2 regions of the Candidatus Clostridium eludens genome follow, and region 2 is predicted to be linked to the other one. Evidence: riboswitches for the same ligand, from Rfam matches in the RefSeq annotation. Region 2 holds a riboswitch; the other holds the start of a gene.
The links. Region 2 has a riboswitch for FMN ahead of ribD (bifunctional diaminohydroxyphosphoribosylaminopyrimidine deaminase/5-amino-6-(5-phosphoribosylamino)uracil reductase RibD). Riboswitches for the same ligand answer to the same signal wherever they lie in the genome.

Region 1 (11,623 bases), on a different contig from region 2:
TGCGAAAACTAAATTTTTATTAATTTACTATTAACTCTATTGTAATTTATGGTGAACAGTATTAAAATGTAATTAACAATTAATAATAATTTTGTAAATATAATTTTATAAAATTTATCCTTTACATATCTATATGCCAAGGATAACAATAAGAAAGGGGCTGGAAATATGAAAATAACTGTAAATGGAAAAAATATTGTGCTGACAGAGGCATTGAAAAGTGCAGTAAGGAAAAAGCTATCTAAGATTGACAAGTATTTCAACCCTGATGTAGAAGCTCATGTTACATTAAGTGTGCAAAAGAATAGACAGAGGATCGAGGTTACAATTCCATTTGGAGGGGTTATACTAAGAGGAGAAGAAGAAAATGATGATATGTATGCTTCAATTGATTTGGTTTTAGATAAATTAGAGGGACAGATAAGAAAACAAAAAACAAAGCTTTTGAAAAGAAACAATTCTAAATCTTTAAAGTTTCAGCTTATACCAGATGTAGAAGGAACTGATGAAGAAGAACATAAAATAGTGAGGACTAAAAGATTTGCGGTAAAGCCTATGTCATCAGAAGAAGCAGTTCTCCAGATGGAACTTTTAGGTCATAGTTTCTTTGTATATCAGGATGCTGAAAATGGAGATGTAAATGTGATATATAAAAGAAGAGACGGAAATTATGGATTAATAGAACCTGAATTTTAGAAGTTAACTACAGGGAGGAAGCTAAGCTTCCTCTCTTTATGGTTTGAGATATACATTAATTGTTAAATGTGAAACTGGTGTTTAAGTTGAATAGCTTATAATTAGGTGATATAATCTAAAAGATGTACTTTTTTATAAAATTTAACGGGTGAGGATGAAGAGAATGAAACTTTTTCAAAAAATATTTGGCTCATACAGCCAAAGAGAGGTAAGAAGAATTATACCTATAGTTGATAAGATAGATAGTTTGGACTCAAAAATACAGGCATTAAATGATGAACAACTTAGGGCAAAGACTGATGAATTTAAAGATAGAATTTCTAAGGGAGAATCTTTAGATTCAATACTGCCTGAAGCTTTTGCGGTTGTTAGAGAAGCAGGATATAGAAATGTAGGATTAAAACAATATAGAGAGCAGCTCATAGGAGGAATAGTAATCCATCAGGGAAGAATAGCAGAAATGAAAACTGGTGAAGGTAAAACTCTTGTTGCTACTGCACCAGCATATTTGAATGCTCTTACAGGTAAAGGAGTTCATATAATTACAGTAAATGATTATCTTGCAAAAAGGGATAGAGATACCATGGCACCCATATATGAGGCATTAGGACTTAAAGTAGGTGTTATTTTACATGACATGAGCCAATCTCAAAGGCAGGAAGCCTATAACTGCGATATAACCTATGGAACTAATAGTGAATTTGGATTCGATTATTTAAGAGATAACATGGTTATCTACAAAGAGGAAAGAGTTCAAAGAAAACTAAATTTTGCTATAGTGGATGAAGTGGATTCTATTTTAATTGATGAGGCTAGAACACCACTTATTATTTCGGGAGAAGGAGAAAAGTCAACTGAATTTTATAATATTGCAAGTGGCTTTGCCAAATCTTTGGAAAAGGAAGATTACACAGTAGATGAAAAAGCAAATGCAGTAATGCTCACTGATACAGGAATAAAGAAAGCGGAAAATTTCTTTAGTCTTGAAAATTATGCTGATCCTGAAAATATGGAAATACAACATTATGTAGTTCAAGCGTTAAAGGCAAATTACATAATGAAAAGAGATAAAGATTACATGGTGAAAAATGGAGAAGTGCTCATAGTAGATGAATTTACGGGAAGAATGATGGAGGGTAGAAGGTATAGTGATGGGCTTCATCAGTCTATAGAAGCTAAAGAGGGAGTTAAAGTAGAAAGGGAATCTAAAACTCTTGCTACTATTACTTACCAAAATTACTTCAGAATATTTAACAAATTGTCAGGTATGACTGGTACTGCACAGACTGAAGAAAATGAATTCAGACATATATATGGATTGGATGTAATAGTAACACCTACTCATAAGCCAATAATAAGAAAAGATTTTCCAGATGTGGTGTATAAAAGTGCAAAAGGTAAATTCAAAGCCATAGCTGACGAAATATATGAGACTTACAAAAAGGGCCAGCCAGTTCTAGTAGGTACAGTAAGTATAGAAAAATCTGAACTTCTTTCAGATATGTTGAAGAAAAGGGGAGTACCACATCAAGTTCTAAATGCAAAATTTCATGAGAAAGAGGCAGATATAATTTCTTATGCAGGTCAAAAGGGAACTGTTACCATAGCTACTAATATGGCAGGACGTGGTACTGACATAAAATTGGGAAAGGGAGTAATTGCCTTAGACGGATTGAAAATAATAGGAACAGAAAGGCACGAATCAAGGAGAATTGATAACCAGTTAAGAGGACGTTCTGGACGTCAGGGAGATCCAGGTATGTCAAGATTTTATGTATCCCTGGAAGATGATCTTATGAGAATATTTGGCTCAGATAGACTTCAAGGTATAGTTGAAAAATTAGGACTTAAAGATGATGAAGCTATAGAAAGTAAAATGGTTTCAAATGCTATAGAAAATGCACAGAAAAAGGTAGAAGGCAATAATTTTGATATAAGGAAAACTTTACTTCAATATGACGATGTAATAAATAAGCAAAGAGAAATTATATATAAGCAGAGATCCCAAGTACTTGAAGGAGAAGATCTAAAAAATGATATACAGGATATGATAAAGAGTTTAATAAATTCTATTGTAGATTCCCATATATCCGGTGTAGAAGAGGAGTTTGAGGATGAAATAGTAAAACTCATTGAATATATTGAGGATATATACATACCTAAGGGTTCTATTAAGGCAGAGGATATTACAAATCTTTCTAATGAAGAAATTAAAGATAAATTTATAGAAATAGCTCAAAAAATCTATGAACAGAAAGAAATAGAGTTTACTCCAGAACAGATGAGGGAAATTGAAAGAGTAATATTGTTAAGAGTTGTTGATACCAGATGGATGGATCATATAGATGATATGGAACATTTAAAAAGGGCTATTGGACTTAGGGCATATAGACAGCAGGAACCAGCGCAGGCATATCAGTTTGAAGGCAGTGAAATGTTTGAGGAAATGATCTATAATATAAAGCTGGATACTATAAAATATCTACTTCATGTACAAATTGAGAAGGCTCCAGAAAGAGAAAGAGTAATTAAAAATGTAATTACCAATCAAGGAGAGGATTCTGCAAGAAAAAAACCTGTGAAGAAAGAAAAGACTGTAGGGAGAAATGATCTTTGTCCATGTGGTAGTGGGAAAAAATATAAAAATTGTTGTGGAAGAGTTATTTAAAATATATAAATGGAAGGTGATTGTATGCTGTTGCAATTAGAGGAAAGCCTTAATAAGTTAAATAGTTTAAGTGAAAATATAAAAGAAATAAGGGAGTCTCTTTGACTTAGATAATTTGAAAAACAAAATAGAGGAATTACAGGCAAAAATGCAAGAACCTGATTTTTGGAATCATATAGATACTGCACAGAAGGTAGCCAGTAAGGAAAAAGATCTAGAAGGTAGACTAAATAGATATACTTTATTACTACAAAAGGTGGAAGATGCTAAGGTTTTATTAGAGATTATAAAAGAAGAGGATGATGGGGTATCTTTTGAAGAAGTTATAAATGATATAAAAGATATAGAGTTTCAGGTTGACGCATTTAAAACAGAAATACTTTTGTGTGGAGAATATGATAAAAATAACGCTATATTAAATTTACATGTAGGTGTTGGAGGCACAGACGCACAGGATTGGACAGAAATGCTATTGAGGATGTATACAAGATGGGCAGAAAGAAAAGGATATAAAGTTAGTACTCTAGATATGCTTGAAGCAGAGGATGCAGGAATAAAGAGTGTATCTCTTAGTATTACTGGAGAATTTGCCTATGGATATTTAAAGAGTGAAAAAGGTATTCATCGTTTGGTCAGGATATCACCATTTAATGCCAATGGAAAGAGACAGACTTCTTTTGCATCTGTAGAAGTGCTTCCTGAACTCACAAGTGATCAGGACATAGAAATAAGACCTGAGGATTTAAAGGTAGATACATTTAGGTCAGGAGGTGCAGGAGGACAGCATGTAAATAAAACTGAGTCTGCTGTGAGGATAACTCATATACCTACTGGAATAATTGTACAGTGCCAAAATGAAAGAAGCCAACATTATAATAAAGATCAAGCATTGAAAGTATTAAAGGCAAAGCTTGTGGATTTAAAAGATAGAGCTCATAAAGATAAAATAGAAGATCTTACAGGAGAACTTAAGGATATGGGATGGGGAAGCCAGATAAGATCTTATGTATTTCATCCTTATAATTTGGTAAAAGATCATAGAACTGGTGTAGAAAATGGTAATATATCTTCTGTAATGGACGGTGATATAGATACTTTTATAAAGGGTTATTTAAAACAACAAAGTGGTAAATAGTAAAAAGGTGCTGAGGGTAATTGTAACCCGAGAGCATCTTTTTATTGCGGATTTTATAGCAGTCTAATTTATCTTTGCTGTATATGCACATAAATGGTATAATATAGTTGATTTTGGTTATATTAGAGATTATTTAATTAATTCTATAGCAATTTGTAATTTTGCTGATATTTGTGTGCGGCTTGCATTAATTTGTTTTATATACAAATCAATTATATTCCCAAATCAAGAGGTATATTTAAATTTGCAAAGTATGAAAAAATTAGAAATGAGGAGAAAAAATGAAATGGAAGCTGTTATAGGATACATAGTAATGATTTTCATTTCTGCGAGTTCAGATATAAAGAACAATAGTGAAATTAGAAAAAGAATAATATTACAGTGGGGAAAAGAACCAGAAAAAAAGTACAACGGGGAAGATATGGCCAGTATATCAAAGTATTTCATCAATAGAATCCAGCATGGAAAGGAAAATTTCTTTATTGATGAAATCACCTGGAATGATTTAGATATGAATGAAATTTTTCAGGATGTGAATAGCACAGAGAGTACTCCAGGGGAAGAGTGTCTATATACTATTTTAAGAGAGCCATTATATAATGAAGAAGAACTTAAACATAGACATGAAATGATAAATTTTTTTAAAGATCATGAGGATGATAGAAAAAGCCTTCAATATTTACTGGCTAAACTTGGGAAAAGGAGAGGACTCTCCATAACTGATTATTTTTATAGTGGCAGTGAAAAGAGAAAATCCTCTTTAACTATTTATAGAATATTAGGAATTATGCCTCTAGTGTCAGTAATTTTAGTTTTTTTTAATATACATCTGGCAGGTGCCTGGTTAATAATATTTTTTGGGATAAACATGGCAGTACATTATAATGAAAAAAATAAGATAGACCATAAGTTACGGGATTTTATCTATATGATTAAAATAATAAAATGTGCTAATTCAATTTTAAAACAAAATATAAGTAACTTAGAATATTATAACCAAAAAATTAAAGGTTCTTTAAATTCCATAAGAAGTATCAAAAATGTATCTTTCAATTTAAATAATAATGGTACAGATATATCCTTGATGTTTGAGTATGCTAATATACTTTTTTTAAGGGATTTGGTAAATTATGAAAAAATGTGTATTGCCCTTGAGAAAAAAAGTTATGAATTTAAAGTTATATTTCAGTTAGTAGGAATTTTGGACAGTTGTATAGCAATTGCTTCCTATAGGGACAGGTTGCAGTTTTATGCTGTTCCTCAATTATATAAGTGCAGTGAAAAAAAAGAACAAAATATTGAAATTCATGATATAGTCCATCCTCTTATAAAAAGTGCTATAGGGAATTCTATAGATATTTTAGATTCTATTTTAATTACGGGTTCAAATGCTTCAGGAAAATCAACTTTCTTGAAGACTGTTGCTATAAATATAATATTTGCTCAAACTATATGTACTTGTACTGCAAGGTATTTTAAATCTTGTTATGTAAAATTGTATACTTCCATGGCACTTAAAGATAACATATTTACCAATGAAAGTTATTATATTGCAGAAACTAAGTCGCTGAAGAGAATCATTGATAGTTTAAACGAACAAATACCAACTATATGTTTTGTGGATGAAATACTTAGAGGAACTAATACGGTGGAAAGAATAGCGGCTTCTTCTCAAGTTTTAAAATATTTGACTGTAAGCAACTGTATATGCATAGCTGCTACCCATGATATAGAGCTTACCTACATGTTGGAAATGTACTTTAAGAATTATCATTTTCAAGAGAAAATTGTAAATGGTGAAATATTATTTGACTACAAAATTCATAATGGTAGGGCCACAACCCAGAATGCTATAAAACTTCTAGGTATTTTAGGATATAACAATGATATTGTAAGTGAGGCCCAAGAGAAAGCAGATAAATTTTTACAGCAAGGAATTTGGGAAGTGTTATAGTACATAAAAATTGCACAGAAGTTTTTCATATGCTAAAAGATAAGTCTATATTAATTTGCAAAAATCTATATAAGTGTTGTAATATATTTTTAGTTAATTAGCTTTATATAAATTTATAAAACCTTTACCCTAAATTTACTTAAAAGTTAATTAACAGGATGTTTACATAAATTGAATACAATCAATAAGATTGGGCAGGAGGTCAAAATGAACAATATAACAGACATATTAGTTAGGGAACTGGACGTAAATAAAAAATATGTAGATAATGTAATAGAATTATTGGATTCAGGTAATACAGTACCCTTTATAGCTAGATATAGAAAAGAATTAACAGGAAGTATGAGTGATATCACTTTAAGAAAACTAGCAGAAAGGCTTACATATCTTAGAAATCTTAATACTAGAAAAGAAGATGTACTGAGAATAATAGAAGAACAGGGTAAGCTTACAGAAGAATTGAGAAAATCCGTAGAAAACTCCAATACTTTAACAGAGGTTGAAGATATATATAGACCCTATAAGCCAAAAAAGAGAACCAGGGCTATTATTGCAAAGGAAAGAGGCTTAGAAGCACTTTCTCAAATAATATTAAGTGGTAATTTTGCAGATAACATAGAGAAATATGCAGAGCAGTTTATAAATGAAGAAAAAGAAGTAAATTCCATAGAAGATGCACTTGCGGGAGCAGTAGACATAATAAGTGAAATCATATCCGATGAAGCCAAATATAGAAAGTGGATGAGAAAATTTGTCCAAGATAATGGAACAATTGAAACAAAAGGTGAAAGTGAAGAACCAACTCCGTATGAAATGTATTATGATTACCGTGAAGCCGTAAAGTCTATTCCCCCACACAGAATACTTGCTATAAACAGGGGAGAGAAAGAAAAAGTCTTATCTGTGAAAATAACTTGCGATATGGATAGAATAATAGAATATCTAAAGGGTGAATGTTTAAAGGGAAATAAAGTAACTGATAGTTATATAGAAAAAAGTGTAGAGGATTCTTTAAAAAGACTTATATATCCTTCTGTTGAAAGAGAAATAAGAACCCAGCTTACAGATATAGCAGAAGAAGGTGCCATAAAGATATTTAAGGCAAATTTAAAGGCACTTTTAATGCAGCCTCCTATAAAAGGAAAAAATGTACTTGGATATGACCCTGGGTTTAGGACAGGATGTAAGATAGCAATTTTAGATGATACGGGAAAACTTTTGGATACAGCTACAGTTTATGCTACTGTGCCACAAAATGATATAGAAGGTGCCATAAAGATATTGAAGAACTTAGTATATAAATATGATGTTAGTGTTGTATCTCTTGGGAATGGAACTGCAAGCAGAGAGTCAGAAGAAGTAATAGTAAGACTTATAAAAGAAGTAAAAGAAGAAAAGAATAAGACTCTCTATTATGTAGTGGTATCTGAGGCTGGCGCTTCTGTATATTCTGCTTCAGAGCTAGCTGCCAAAGAATATCCTGACATAAATGTATCTTTGAGGGGCGCAATATCCATAGGAAGAAGACTGCAGGATCCACTAGCGGAACTTGTAAAAATAGATCCTAAATCTATAGGAGTAGGTCAATATCAACATGATGTTTCTCCAAAAAAATTAGATGAGTCCTTAGAGGGTATCGTAGAAGATTGTGTAAATAGTGTAGGTGTAGATTTAAATATGGCAACAACATCATTATTATCCTATATATCGGGGGTAAATTCAGGTATAGCTGCGAATATTGTAGCCTATAGGGAAGAAAATGGTAAGTTCAAAAATAGAAAAGAGCTCTTAAAAGTTAAAAGGCTGGGGGCAAAAGCTTTTGAACAGTGTGCAGGATTTTTAAGGGTTATGGAAAGTGATGAACTACTTGATAATACATCGGTGCATCCAGAATCCTATAGCGCTGCTAAAAAGCTTTTAGAAACCCTTGGATATAACAGTAAAGATTTAAAAAATAGCGGCCTTACAGACATAGATAACAGAATTGAAAAAATTAGTATAGATAGTGTGTCGAAGGAACTTAGTGTAGGAATTCCAACTTTAAGAGATATAATAAAAGAAATAAAAAAACCAGGAAGAGATCCCCGGGAAGAATTACCGAAACCCATATTGAAAACAGGAATAGTTGATATGAGCCAGCTTAAACAGGGAATGGTACTTGCAGGTACAGTTAGGAATGTAGCAGATTTTGGTGCTTTTGTAGATATAGGCGTCCACCAGGATGGATTGGTACATATAAGTCAAATGTCTGATAAGTTTGTAAAGCATCCTTTAGATGTAGTTCAAGTAGGAGATATTGTAAATGTAACTGTGCTTGAAGTGGATGAAAAAAGGAAAAGAATTGCGTTAAGCATGAAATAGATATCAATATTTATTAATAAATAAAAATTATTTTAACAATGTATTGAATTTTGTCGTTAAAAGTATTATAATGAAATCGTTGAAATTAAAATATGATCTTCAGGGCGGGGTGGAATTCCCCACCGGCGGTATAGCCCGCGAGCTGTTAAACAGCATGATCCTGTGAAATTCAGGGGCCGACAGTACAGTCTGGATGGAAGAAGAGAGAATAGTATGTTTATTAGCCCTGGTATTTTTGCCAGGTTTTTTTTATTGAACTGTTCACCTAGAAGATTATACTTAATATTTTAGGAGGGTATTTAATATGAATAATAGTAAATTGAATAGGTTAGTTAAGGTATCATTATTAGGTGTAATAGGATTTTTACTTATGTTCATGGAATTTGCAATTCCAATATTCCCATCATTTTTGAAAATTGATATAAGTGACTTACCAGCTTTAATCGGAGCTTTTGCATTGGGACCTGGAGCTGGAATTGCCATAGAATTTTTAAAAAATGTACTGCATGGAATATTTGATGGGACAACCGGGTTTGTAGGAGAATTAGCAAATTTTGCTGTGGGTTCAGTTTTGGTTTTTACAGCAGGATATATGTATAATAGAAATAAAACTAAAAAGACGGCAATAATTGGTTTGGGAACAGCAACTGTTACTATGTCAATAGCTGCTGCATTGTTAAATTATTTTATATTGCTTCCGCTTTATGAGAAACTCTTTAAATTTCCTATAAGTGCAATGGTTGCAGCAGCAGGAAAATTAAACAGTATTGTAACAGATTTAACTACATTTGTATTATTTGTTATTGTACCATTTAACTTGTTGAAAGGCATAGCCCTTACTATCCTTACACTAGTTCTTTATAAGAGTGTTTCTCCACTGTTAAAGCAAGAGCATAGCAAATTTAGCAAATCAGAAAAAGCGAAAATTTAACAGAACATAATAATTAATAAAAATCCGGGGGTTACTCCGGATTTTTTATGTTTATGAAATAGTAATTCTATACGATAATTTATATAATTTTAATTAAGAAATATTTTTAACAAATTACAAAGGGTGATTAAGTTGGCGGGAATATGGAATATAAATAGTGTATATAATGCTAATAGCAAACAAATATCTACAAAGTTGTCTTTTCAGATAGGAGAGAAATTTTCTGCTAGGGTTTTAAATCTGAATAAATTAACAGGAGAAATACTTTTGAAACTCTTGGACGGATGGCAGTTTTCAGCGGAAATAGACAATCCTGAAAGTATTTTAGAAAATAAACTTATAAGACTACAAGTAGAAGGTTTTGAAAATGATAAGCTTAAATTAAAAGTTGTTAAGTCAGAAGAAAGCCAGCAAAATGAAAGTAAGGATTCTATAAAACTTTTCATTAAAGAAAATTCTCTTAACTTAAACAGTGAAGATTATGAAATCATAGAAAAGATGGTTAAAAGTGAAATACCACTTACTAAGGAGAATATCTCCAATATAAAAACTATATTGGATTTTATAAATAAAATAAAACAATACCCAAAGGAGGAAGATGTATTTATACAAAATTATCTGCTTAGTAAAAGTATAAATCCTGATAGCCAAAAAGGAGATGCGATAAAAGACACTCTAAAAAATTTTTTTAATGAATTGAAAAACATAGATAAGGAAGATTTATTTATTTTTTTAGAAAATAATGTGGAATTAAATGAAGATAATATAAAAAGTTTTAATAATGTATTTAAGAAGGATAGTACCATATATAACGAAATTAAGTATTTAGGAGATATTTTAAAAAGCGATAAATCAATTTATAATAATGAGGAAAACAATGATAATGTGAAACAATCTAATTCATATAAAAATGGAGAAGATAATAGTATTGGCAATAAAGTAAATACTTTAAAAGCTGATGAAAAAATTAATTATTCAAATCAACCAAAATTAGATGTTAATACAAAGTCTAGTGTAATTGAAAATAATACAGAGTCCGATAAATTAAATAAAATTTTAGATGAAGTAAAAAACGTAAATACCGAAGAAAAGCTGCAGGTTAATAATAGGAATAAATTGGATATAAATGAAAATGTTGATTCTAAACAGACATATGAAAATAATAATAAAAGTGTATTGAGTAATACTTTAGATTTTGATGGAAAGATGAAGGAAATGTCTTCCCATAGTGCTAGAAATGCTAATATTATTGCTGAGAACATAGATGAAATTGTAAGTCAGATAAAAGATCAGGTAAATGCGAAAACAGATGAAATAAAAGATATTATAAGGCAGTTTTTAGAACAAAAGAGTGATGGTAAAAACGAATTTTCTAAAAATATAATTTACCAATTAAACAATAATATAAATGATTTTAAATTATTTAATACTATTTCTAACTCATATTATTATATGGATTTACCTATAAATCTGAATGATACAGATTATCAGTGTAAACTTATGATTAAAGATGATAGAAAAAAAGGAAAAAAAATAGATTCCACTAATGTTAAAATAATTACATCTATAAGTACTGAGAATATGGGAGTAGTAGATGCCTATTTAACAGTAAATAATAGTAAAATGAATATAGACATTAAGTGTAGTAAAGAATGGCTAAATCTACTGTCACAGGGACATAAAAGAATACTGGAGAGTTTATCAAACATGAAGTATAATATAGATGTTGCGTTTTATGAAAAGAAAGAAGAAATGAATATATCTACTTGCAGAGAGTTTTTTGATGATAATGATATAGGAACATTAAATATTAGGGTTTGATTATTATAAGCATATATTTTTTTGGAAATTGTAAATGATTGAGTTATAAATTGAGAT
Region 2 (12,510 bases):
ATATGAAAGGGCTAAGAAATATTTGAAAGGTGGAGGAAGCGGGATTCTGACTTTTGGTGTGAAAGGAGGAATTGAGGCGGCAAAAGCTGTAGGTGAAAAGTTGAAATTAGCTTCTATAGTTGTTAATTTAGGTGATGTAAGAACATATGTAATTCATCCTGCAAGTACAACTCATTTGGCATTATCAGAGGAACAACAAAGGGCGGCAGGGGTAACGCCTGAATTGATTAGAGTGTCTGTGGGGATTGAAGATATTAAAGACATAATAGCAGATTTTGAGCAGGCTTTAGATATATAAAATAAATAGCAAATCTAGAAAATATAAAGGAGGAGTAATGTGTGAGTACAAATGCAGCATATAAGTCTGACACGTTTTTCTATAAGGATTCTCAAGATATAAATTTTTTTACTGAAAAATGGTGTCCGACTGAAAATCAGAAAATATATGGTGTAATACAAATAGCTCATGGTATGGGAGAAACTACTGATTATTATAGAGAATTTAGTGAAGAGATGGCTAAAGCAGGTTTTATAGTATATATTAATGAGGCACGTGGACATGGCAGAACAGCAGGAGATATAAATGAACCTTCTTATATGGAAAATGCAGGATACATGGGAGAAGACGGAATAAATTGGATGGTTGAAGATATTAAAATATTAACGGATATTATCAAGGCAGAAAACCCGGGATTGCCAAATTTTCTTTTAGGTCACAGCTTAGGGTCAGTTTTGGCTCAGATATATGCATATAAATATGGTGATGAAGTAAATGGAATCATATATTCTGGTACTACCGGCCCAATTCATATAAAGAAGATAATAAAATTGACTGAAATATCAAACAGGGAAGTGAGGAAAGTTGGAAGAAAGTCTGTAAGTACTGAAGCTTCCAATGCATTTTTTGAACATTTTAATGATGAATTTCAGCCTCCCAAGACGGAATATGATTGGCTAACAAGTGATGTTGATATGCTTGAAAATACACTAAGTTCTCCTTATGCTGCAATAGAGTATAAAGCGGGCTATTTTGATGATTTATTTAATGCTTTAAAGGATATACATAAACCTAGGGTTATTGAAAAAATACCTAAAAACTTACCTATATTTTCAATATCAGGGAGCAAAGATCCTTTTGGAGATAATGGCAGGGGTATAAAGGAACTGTTTAAAATATATAAACAATATGGAATTGAAGATGCCACTTATAAAATATATGAAAATGGACGACATGAGATGCTTAGAGAAGTAAATAGAAATGAGGTGATGAAAGACTTACACAATTGGTTATATAATCATATATAGATGAAATTAAAGAATTCCAGTAGATATTGTCATATCCTAAGAGAATTATTAATAATATAAAATAACTTTCTATAGTTTTTCTATAGGAAGTTTTTTATTTGATTAAGTGGACAATTTGTAGATATGGCTCAAATAGATTTCTTAATCGTGCATTAAAAAGAATTTTTATATTTGAATTTATTTTCTAAAAATAATATTATTAATAAATAGAATGAATTTTGGGAGTGTATATATTTGAAATTTATGAAAAAATATATAAATAAGTACTGGAAAGGATTTTGTCTTGCTATATTTTTTCTTTCTATTGAGGCATTATGCGATTTAATGCAGCCTACTATAATGTCCAAAATAGTTGATATAGGTGTGGCAAACAAACAGATGGATTATGTAATTCAAAAAGGATTGATAATGCTTCTGGTTACGGCCGTGGGAGCAATGGGAGCTTCAGGACGTAATATATTGTCTGGAAGGGTGTCTCAAAAATTTAGTGCAGAACTGAGAGCAGATTTATTTGAAAAGATTCAAAGTTTTTCTTTTGACAGCATTGATAAATTCGAAAGCAGTTCTCTTATAACACGTCTTACCAACGATGTAACTCAAGTTCAAAATTTTGTTAATGGACTTATGAGAATATTTGTAAAGTCACCTCTTGTGTGTATTGGAAGTATTATCATGGCATCAAGGCTTGATTTACATCTTGCAATAATACTTTTTATTATAATACCAATTGTAGCTGTATTTATATTTTTGAATATGAATATAGGATACCCATATTTTATGAAGGTTCAGATAGCTTTAGATAGAGTGAATTCTGTAATGAGGGAGTATTTGTCCGGTGTAAGGGTGGTAAAAGCTTTCAATAGATTTAATTATGAAAGTGAAAGGTTTAAAGGTGCAAATGAGGAATTAGGAAGGCTATCGGTCATTGCAATGCGTGTAATGGCAATATTTTCTCCTACTAGAAGTTTAGTTATAAATATAGGAATAGTATGTGTTTTGTGGATTGGAGGAAAATATGTCAACAGTGGCAGTATGCAAGTAGGACAAATAATTGCATTCACAAATTATATGACTCAAATATTATATTCAATTATGATGATATCTGCAGTTTTTAATATGTTTGTAAGATCTAAAGCTTCTGCAATACGTATTTTTGAAATAATTGAGGAAAAAAGTAGTATTAACTTTAATGAAGGTATTTCAAACTTAAAACAAAGTGGAAGAATAGATTTTGAAGATGTGAGCTTTTCCTATGCAAATGGCCATCAGGTTATTTGTGATATTAGCTTTACTTGTATGCCAGGGGAAACCTTGGGAATTATTGGAGCCACAGGTTCAGGTAAAAGCAGCCTTGTAAACTTAATTCCAGGATTTTATGATGCAACCTCTGGAAGAGTAAAGGTTGATGGAGTAGATGTAAAGGATATAAATAAGAAAATTTTAAGAGAAAAAATAGCCCTTGTACCCCAGAAGACAATGCTGTTTACAGGAAGTGTTCTGGAAAATATAAGATGGGGCAAAGAGAATGCTTTACTGGAAGAGGTAAAAAAGGCAGCTGAAGTTGCAGAAGCGGATGAGTTTATATCTAGCTTCCCGGAACAATACAATACAAGACTTGGACAGGGAGGAGTCAATTTTTCAGGAGGTCAAAAACAGCGAGTTTCCATAGCTCGTGCATTAATTAAAAAACCTGAAATACTTATACTTGATGATTGTACAAGTGCTGTAGATGCAGCAACGGAAGTTAAGATAAGAGAAAAACTTAAAAAGTATTCAAGTAATTTGACTTGCATAATAATTGCCCAGAAAATATCATCTGTAATATCTGCAGACAATATAATTGTGCTGGATGAAGGGAAATTGGTGGGGATGGGAAAGCATGGACAGCTTATGAAAAACTGTGAGGTTTATAGAGATATTTTCTTGTCTCAAGTTGGAAAGGAGGTAATTTAATATATGGGTGAGAGGGACAAATATAATAAGAGTGATATAAAAATGCCTCTGGGACCGAGAAGAGGAGTAAGAGGAAGAGGAAGTATCGGTCCTGTGGAAAAACCAAAAAATTTTAAGAAGACCTTATTTAGACTTTGGAAGTATTTCGGAAGTGAAAGAAGACTTTTAGTCATAATATTTATGTTTGTAATAATAGATTCTATTATAGGCCTTCTAGGACCCTACCTTATAGGAAAATCTATTGATGCTATGTCAGAATTAAAGGGAAAAGTGGATTTTAATCTATTGTCTGTAATGGTTATATTACTTTTAGTTACATATATATTAGATGGAATTTTGACTTTCTTTCAAGGGTGGCTTATGGCTGGTACTGCTCAGAAAATAGTGATGAATCTTAGAAGAAGTCTATTTGACAAACTTCAAAAATTGCCCATTTCTTTTTTTGACACCAATACTCACGGAGAGATAATGAGTAGGTTAACTAATGATATAGAAAATGTAAGCTCTACCATATCACAATCCACTACTCAGCTTATGTCAGCAGTAGTGACAGTTTTAGGATCTTTTATTATGATGCTCATCTTAAGTCCTATTTTGACTTTTGTAAGCCTTATTACAGTGCCTATGGTATTTTTTCTTACTAAAAGTATAGCAAAGAATACCAGCGTATTGTTTAAAAGGCAGCAGGTAGAGCTTGGAAAACTCAATGGACATATAGAGGAGAATATATCAGGTATTCATGTGGTAAAGGCTTTTAATCATGAACAGAAGGCCATAGAAGAATTTAAAGAAATAAATGGCAATCTAAATCAGGTAGGATTGAAAGCTCAAATTTGGTCTGGATTTTTGATGCCTATTATGAATGTAATAAATAACATAGGTTTTGCTGCTGTAGCTGGTGTGGGGGGGATCTTGGCTGTAAAAGATATTATAACTGTGGGAATTATAGCTAGTTTTTTAAGTTATTCCAGACAATTTGCAAGACCATTAAATGATATAGCCAGCATATTTAATACACTTCAGTCTGCTGTTGCCGGTGCCGAGAGAGTATTTGATATATTGGATGAAAGAGAGGAGATGGAGGATAATACTGAAGCTATAACTCTTGAAAATACAAGAGGTCAGGTTGATTTTGAAAATGTAAATTTTAGTTATAGAAAGGACGTTCCAATATTAAATAACATAAGCTTTAAGATTAATCAGGGTACAAGTGTTGCCCTTGTTGGACCTACAGGAGCGGGAAAAACAACTATTGTAAACTTGCTTGCCAGGTTTTATGATGTGTCCAGTGGAAAAATTTTAATTGATGGAATAGACATAAGGAATTATACAAGAGATAGTCTTAGAAAGTGTTTTGGCATAGTTCTTCAGGATACCTATCTTTTTACAGGTACAATACTTGAAAATATTAAATATGGCAGATTAAATGCGGATTTTTCACAGGTTAAAGAGGCAGCAGAGGCAGCAGGTGCAGATCAGTTTATTGAAAAATTTCCTCATAAATATGATACTATGCTTCAGGAAGGAGGAAGCAATTTAAGCCAGGGAGAGAGGCAGCTTATAGCTATAGCAAGAGCCATACTTTCAGAGCCTTCCATACTCATTTTGGATGAAGCTACAAGCAATGTGGATACCAGAACAGAGCTTAAAATACAAGAAGCCATGCGTAAACTTATATGGAGAAGAACCAGTTTTATAATTGCCCACAGACTAAGTACCATTAGAGATTCAGACATTATAATGGTAATAGATGGAGGAACAATCGCAGAAGCTGGAGATCATAATGAGCTAATGAGAAGAAAAGGAATATATTACAACATGTATTTTAATCAGATAATTAATAATTGAATAAGGTATCTTAAAATTAACAAGTCGAATATGCGTAATGACTGTGAGGGTTTTTAAAAATATGAAATATGTTAATAAAAATGATTAAAAATGTTAATTGATTTGTAACACAATTATAATATAGTTATTTTAAGTTAATTATTAAAAAGATTTTTAAGATGTCTAAATATTATATGGAGGTGATAAAGTGTTTAAAAAGATATGTAAGTTTATGATAACAGGTATGGTAGTTATTTTACTATTCTCCGGTGAAAGTTGTTATGCTGCAGGAGAATATAGAATTTGGAACAATAGTAGTATTTCTGCTGTAAGCAGTAATAAAATTTGGACTATTACTTTTAATAGAGATGTTGATTTAGACTCTGCAAAAAATTCTATAAAAATATATGAACAGGACACTAGTACACCTTTAGAAGTTAATATTATAAATACTTCCTCAAACACAGTACAGGTTTCTCCAGTAAGTTCATACGTAGAAGGGAAAGACTATGTTTTAGTGGTAGATAGCAGCTTAAAATCTATTGACGGTAAGGAATTAACCCAAGGAGTAAAATATAATTTCACAGTGGAGAAAAATAGTTCCCAGAGTCCAGCTGACATAGAAAGCTATTCACAATACTATGATGCCATAAAAAGTGCATTAGATAACTATGAAGATACTTTAATTTTAAATATAGGCAGTTATGATAAAGACACATATAGTTTGGATGTTATAAACAAAATATTAATTGATTATCCTGATCTAAGGGCAAGATATTTAAGCGCAGCAAGCAATATTGAATATACGAGTCCTGTAAAAGTTACTATAAATTTCAAATACATAGATACAAAGGAAAATTTAATAAAGAAAGAAGAGGCTGTGCAGGAAAAGGTTGATAAAATAATCAGTACTCTAATTACTTCTGATATGAAAGATTATGAAAAGGAACTGGCACTTCATGACTATGTAGTTAATAATACTAAATATGATGAAAGAGCATATACAGGTAATATGCCAGAAGATTCCTATACGGCTTATGGGGTCTTGATGAATGGAGTCGGAGTGTGCCAGGGCTATGCAGATGCTATGGATAGACTGCTTATAGCAGCAGGTGTAGAGTGTAGGATGGTAATAGGAGATGCAAATGATGGCAATGAATGGATTGGACATGCATGGAATATAGTAAAAATACAAGGGGAGTATTACCAGCTAGATTCTACTTGGGATGATCCTGTTACAAGTGATGGTTCAGATACGCTTTCTCACTCCTATTTTAACATAACCGATGATCAGATTGCTAAAGATCATAGGTGGGATAGGGATGATTATCCTGAGTGTACTAGCACCAAATATAGTTTTGATAACCTTAATGTAACCGAGAAAGACGTTTATGGTAATGATATAAAAGTTGCTGATAACTATAATGATTTTTATAGTGCAGTAGAAGAGGCATTATCACAGGGAGAAAAGTCTGTAAGTGTGAAAATATTGAATTATGATTCAAGTAAGTATAATATATCACAGATTTTGAATACAATATGCAGGAAGTATAATATTTCAGATGAAATTACTGTAACTACCTATCCAGATGAAATTTCAGGGGCAAAGTATGTTACCATAGTAGAATCTTAAATCATTGTCAGTTAAAAATATGAAATTTTACATTATCAGCCATTAAATTCAATAAAGCTGTAATATAGATTACAATTTTTTTAAAGTTTTTATTGACAAGTGAAAAAAAGAAGTATATATTAGAGTTGTAGTTAAAACTTAATAACATGCTTTCGGGGCAGGGTGAAATTCCCGATCGGCGGTTATAGTCCGCGAGCTGAGTATCAGCAGGAACTGGTTGGATTCCAGTACCGACAGTAAAAGTCTGGATGGAGAAAGTGGAGCATTTTTGTAGTATGTAATTTTGTATGTACTTAGTTGTTTTTATTGTGTTTATTCATCCCCTGAAGGTTTTCTTCGGGGGATTTTTGAACTGAAAAGTTAAATTAAGCATGTAGTTAAGTATGGATAAAAATAAGCCCAGCTTTTATATTTTTATTTGTAAAATTTACAATAAAAGTAATAATGTTCTTTTGGGATAGGAGGAATTCTATGAGTCATGACAACAGAGATGAATATTATATGAAGATGGCTTTGGACTTAGCTTTAAAAGGAGAAGGATTTGTAAATCCAAATCCTCAAGTAGGAGCTGTTATAGTAAAAGAAGGCAAAATAGTGGGTAAAGGTTACCATGAATTTTACGGAGGACCACATGCTGAGGTGTATGCATTAAGAGAAGCAGGAGAAAAAGCTGTAAATGCAGACATGTACGTAACATTAGAACCTTGTTCCCATTATGGAAAAACTCCACCTTGTGTGGAAGCTATAGCAAATTCAGGAATAAAAAAAGTAGTAATTGCATTAAAGGATCCCAATCCGCTGGTTTCAGGCAGAGGCATAGAGCTTTTGAGAAATAAAGGAATAGAAGTAGTTACAGATGTTTTAGAAAAAGAGGCACTGGCTGTAAATGAAATATTTATAAAATATATTACTGAAAAACTACCTTTTGTCATATTAAAATCTGCAGTAACTCTGGATGGAAAGATAGCAACTGTTACGGGAGAATCAAAGTGGATAACTTGTGAGGAATCCAGAAATTTTGTTCATCATATAAGAAACAGGGTTATGGCAATTGCGGTAGGTATAGGTACTATACTTTTGGATGATCCTCTTTTAACTACAAGGCTTGAAAAAAAATGCAAGAGTCCTACAGCTGTAATTTTAGATTCTAAACTTAGAATACCTCCAAACTGTAAGATTTTTAATACACTTAACCACAGGAGAATTATAATAGCCTGTACAGAGGAACATAATATAACAAGAAGACGTGAAATTGAAAGTATGGGAATAGATGTAGAGGTTTGTCCTAAAGATGAATCTGGATATATAGACTTAAAGTATTTAATAAAAAAATTAGGTAATCTAGGAATAGATAGTTTGCTTATAGAAGGTGGGGGTACACTGAATTTTTCAGCCTTAGACTCCCAAGTTGTAGATAAAGTTGTTTATTTTATGGCTCCTAAAATTATAGGAGGACTAAATGCAAAAACTTCCGTAGAGGGAAAGGGAGTTGAAGATTTAAATAAGGCAGTGAAATTAAAAAATATTAATTTTTCAAAATCAGGAGAGGATATTTTAATTCAAGGATATGTAGAAAAATAATTTTAATATAAATGTAAAAATAGAGGGGGTAAAATGTTTGTTTACCGGATTAGTGGAAGAAATTGGGCGAGTATTGGAAATAAAAAGTGGAGAAAATTCTTCTAAAATATCTATTTCTTCTAAAAAAGTTTTAGAAGAAGTTAAATTAGGAGACAGCATAGCTGTAAATGGAGCCTGTCTTACGGTAACAAATTTTACCGGAAGCTTCTTTACAGTAGATGTAATGGCTGAGACTTTAAGAAAAAGTAATTTGAAATTTTTAAAAAGAAACAGTAGCGTAAATTTAGAAAGAGCAGTTAAGGTAGGGGAAAGACTGGGAGGACATATAGTAACAGGACATATAGATGGAATTTGCAAAGTGGTAGATATAAAGAAAGAAGATATAGCTACCTGGCTAACTTTACAGCCTCCTTTGGAATTACTAAAATACATGGTTTCAAAAGGCTCTGTAACTTTGGATGGAGTAAGCCTTACCATAGCAGAAGTGGGTAAAGAGTGTATTAGTGTATCGCTAATCCCACATACTAAAGCACAAACTATTTTACAATATAAGAGCCCAGGCGATGAGATAAATATAGAGTGTGATTTGATAGGCAAGTATATTGAAAATCTTATTTTAAGACGAGATGAAAAGCCTGCTGAGAGTTCTAATGTAACAGAAGAATTATTAAGGGAATATGGCTTTGTGTAAACAAAAAACTAGGAAATAGAATTGGTGTCTTCACCGAGTTAACATAATTAATAGAATGTAGATAAGTTTTGTAATTATTAATATTAAAGAGGAGTTGAAATATATGAATAACAAATTTAGTAGCATTGAAGAAGCTTTAGAAGATCTTAAAAAGGGCAAAATGATTCTGGTAACTGATGATGAAGACAGGGAAAATGAGGGAGATTTAATTTGTGCTGCAGAATTTGCCACCCAGGAAAATGTAAATTTTATGGCAACATATGCAAAAGGACTTATCTGCATGCCTATGAGTAGTAAAATGATTTCTAAATTAAACCTTTCACAAATGGTTTCAAATAATACAGATAACCATGAAACAGCGTTTACGGTGTCCATTGACCATATAAGCACAACTACAGGTATTTCAGCTGCGGAACGATCTATAACTGCGCTAAAATGTGTAGAAGAAGATGCTAAACCAGAGGACTTCCGAAGACCAGGTCATATGTTTCCGTTACGTGCAAAAGAATATGGAGTTTTGGAACGTAATGGACATACAGAGGCTACTGTTGATTTGATGAAATTGGCGAATCTAAAAGAATGTGGACTTTGCTGTGAAATAATGAGAGATGATGGTACTATGATGAGAACTTCAGAGCTAATGGAATTTGCAAAAGAATATGAACTGAAGTTTATTACAATCAAGGCTCTCCAGGAGTATAGAAAACAAAAAGAAAAACTCATAGAACAGGCAGTACATACAAAGCTGCCAACTAAATATGGGGAGTTTACAGCTTATGGATATGTAGACAAAATAAATGGAGAACATCATGTGGCACTTGTAAAAGGTGATATTTCAAAAGGCAATTCAGTTTTGTGCAGGGTACATTCTGAATGTTTGACAGGAGATACTTTTGGATCAGTTCGCTGCGATTGTGGGCAGCAATATGCAAGAGCTATGACTCAAATTGAAGAAGAAGGAAGAGGTATCCTTCTGTATATGAATCAAGAAGGACGGGGAATAGGTATAATTAATAAATTAAAGGCTTATGCATTGCAAGATAAAGGACTAGATACTGTTGAAGCAAATATTGCACTGGGTTTTGAAGATGATTTAAGAGATTATTATGCTGCTGCACAAATTTTAAAAGATTTAGGTGTAGAAAATGTACGTCTTATGACAAATAATCCTGATAAGGTGAAACAGTTATCTAGTTATGGTATAAATATTACAGAAAGAGTACCAATCCAAATGAAGGCATCGGCCTATGATACTTTCTACCTTAAAACAAAACAGGAAAAAATGGGACATATTTTAAATTATTAATATATTAAAGGAGACTAAAAAGATGAAAGTTTATGAAGGAAAGCTAAATGCCGGAGGCTTGAAATTCGGAATAGTTGTAGGAAGGTTTAATGAATTTATAGTATCAAAATTGTTATCCGGAGCTTTAGATTGTTTAAAAAGACATGGTGCAGAAGATGATAATATAGATATAACCTGGGTGCCAGGAGCATTTGAAATACCTATGATCTCAAAGAAAATGGCCTTTTCACGAAAATATGATGCAGTTATATGTTTAGGGGCTGTAATTAGAGGATCAACACCTCATTTTGATTATGTGTCCAGTGAAGTTTCAAAAGGTGTAGCCCATGTTTCACTGGAAAGTGATGTTCCAGTTATATTTAGTGTGCTTACTACAGATAATATAGAGCAAGCTATAGAAAGAGCAGGAACTAAAAGTGGAAATAAAGGTTATGACGGAGCTATGGCTGCTATAGAAATGGCTAATTTAATCAAGGAATTAGAATAATCATATAAGTATATCCTACTCTTTAACAGGTTCCTATGATGGTGTAACTATCATAGGAACCTGTTTTTATTTCAGGTGTTTAAATTTTAGAACTATTGACAATTGAAATAAAGAGATATATTATATAATTGGTAATGAAATTCATTATCAATTATATGAAGAGCTTTAGGAGATGATAAAAGTGAGTAAAGTAAATATTATTTATTGGACAGGCACAGGAAATACAGAGGCTATGGCTAAATTAATTGAAGAAGGTGCTAAAGAAAAAGGTGCGGAAGTTAAACTTTTGCATGTTTCAGAGGCAAGTGTTGATGATGTAAAAGGTGCAGATGTAGTATTATTAGGTTCTCCGGCTATGGGAGCAGAAGTCATTGAAGAAAGTGAAATGGAACCTTTTGTAGAGTCTGCTGCCTCTGCTGTGTCTGGAAAAAAGCTAGGATTATTTGGATCCTATGGATGGGGTGATGGCGAATGGATGAGAAACTGGGTAGAAAGAATGGAAGGCTATGGTGCCAATCTATTAAATGAAGGATTAATTGTACAAGAGATGCCAGAAGGAACTTCAGAAGAGGAATGCAAAAATTTTGGACGGGAAGCAGCTAACTAGCAAATAAGCATCTTCGGGCATTTTTAAATAATTAACTAATTAAGATACCTTAAAATGGTTAAATAATCAAATTGAAAATTGGATATTATAATAATACCTACAGGATTCTAAGTTTGAAATATATTACAATGTATATTTTTGTCTTGGGATCCTAGTATTATATTAAAGGAGTTGGTAGAATATGAAGAATTTAAATGAAGAATTTATTGAGTCTATTTACGGTGCAGATGAAAAAGAGTATATGATGAATCTTATAACCTATGCAATATCGCCTACCATTGCAGGATACAAACCATCTTCCATAATTAATATATCCAATAAATATAAAAATATGTATAGTTTGTGGTGTAAATATGGAAATGAATATTTGGAAAACATAAGTTTAAAAGTATTTGAAATTTATAAAAAAGAAAATATAATAATACTTTTATTTTATAATGAATCAATGTTATCTGAAGTATTATGTTATAAAGACAATGCTGAGTTTTTAAACAAGTTTGGATATTCTAGTTCTATGTCTTTGATTAATAAGTTAAATCTTCTGAAGGATAGATATGAGTATAATTCTTGTCCTCATGAAATTGGAATTTTTTTAGGCATACCTGTTAGAGATGTAGAGGATTTTATAAACTGCGGTGAAAAAAAATGTATATGCTGTGGTTATTGGAAAGTTTATAATGATAAGGAAAATGCACTAGAAATATTTAAAAATTACGATAAATCAAAATATAACTTTTTAAGATTGCTTGAAAAAAATATAGGATTGGTAAAAGTAGTAGAAATGCTGTCTTCCTAATTAAGCTTTATATATTTACAATTTAGTACTTTTTATATTAATAAATGTAGTATATTATAGTTATTAGTATATTAAAAAGGAGATTTTAAATATGAAGTTTAGAGCATTTACTAGTAAATTATTAGTATTATTTATGATTTTATCTATGGTGTTGTTACCGGGGGTAAATAAAGTCTATGCAGATGCCTATAAGGTTGTTACTTTAGGAGGAGATCTTACAGACAAGCAAAAGAATGATATGATGGAATATTTTAAAGTTAATAAGCAGGAAGCTAATGTGATAGAAGTAAACATAGATGAGGAAAAAAAGTATTTAGGAGATGT

Region 1: another riboswitch for FMN. It lies ahead of ACJDU8_RS19225 (ECF transporter S component); the one in region 2 lies ahead of ribD (bifunctional diaminohydroxyphosphoribosylaminopyrimidine deaminase/5-amino-6-(5-phosphoribosylamino)uracil reductase RibD).

Annotation. Positions count from the first base shown of each region.
Region 1 covers NZ_JBJHZX010000035.1:25,159-36,781, reverse strand. The annotation lists gene hpf (ribosome hibernation-promoting factor, HPF/YfiA family) at 169-696, shown strand; gene secA (preprotein translocase subunit SecA) at 860-3,364, shown strand; one part of gene prfB (peptide chain release factor 2) at 3,389-3,466, shown strand; one part of gene prfB (peptide chain release factor 2) at 3,468-4,499, shown strand; gene ACJDU8_RS19235 (MutS-related protein) at 4,786-6,453, shown strand; gene ACJDU8_RS19230 (Tex family protein) at 6,661-8,814, shown strand; FMN riboswitch at 8,906-9,023, shown strand; gene ACJDU8_RS19225 (ECF transporter S component) at 9,119-9,745, shown strand; gene ACJDU8_RS19220 (hypothetical protein) at 9,869-11,566, shown strand.
Region 2 covers NZ_JBJHZX010000022.1:3,569-16,078, reverse strand. The annotation lists gene ACJDU8_RS14710 (O-acetylhomoserine aminocarboxypropyltransferase/cysteine synthase family protein) at 1-298, shown strand, start outside; gene ACJDU8_RS14705 (alpha/beta fold hydrolase) at 340-1,305, shown strand; gene ACJDU8_RS14700 (ABC transporter ATP-binding protein) at 1,540-3,258, shown strand; gene ACJDU8_RS14695 (ABC transporter ATP-binding protein) at 3,262-5,106, shown strand; gene ACJDU8_RS14690 (transglutaminase domain-containing protein) at 5,294-6,718, shown strand; FMN riboswitch at 6,863-6,981, shown strand; gene ribD (bifunctional diaminohydroxyphosphoribosylaminopyrimidine deaminase/5-amino-6-(5-phosphoribosylamino)uracil reductase RibD) at 7,190-8,299, shown strand; gene ACJDU8_RS14680 (riboflavin synthase) at 8,337-8,990, shown strand; gene ACJDU8_RS14675 (bifunctional 3,4-dihydroxy-2-butanone-4-phosphate synthase/GTP cyclohydrolase II) at 9,094-10,296, shown strand; gene ribH (6,7-dimethyl-8-ribityllumazine synthase) at 10,319-10,783, shown strand; gene ACJDU8_RS14665 (flavodoxin) at 10,965-11,390, shown strand; gene ACJDU8_RS14660 (DUF3793 family protein) at 11,572-12,186, shown strand; gene ACJDU8_RS14655 (DUF1002 domain-containing protein) at 12,278-12,510, shown strand, end outside.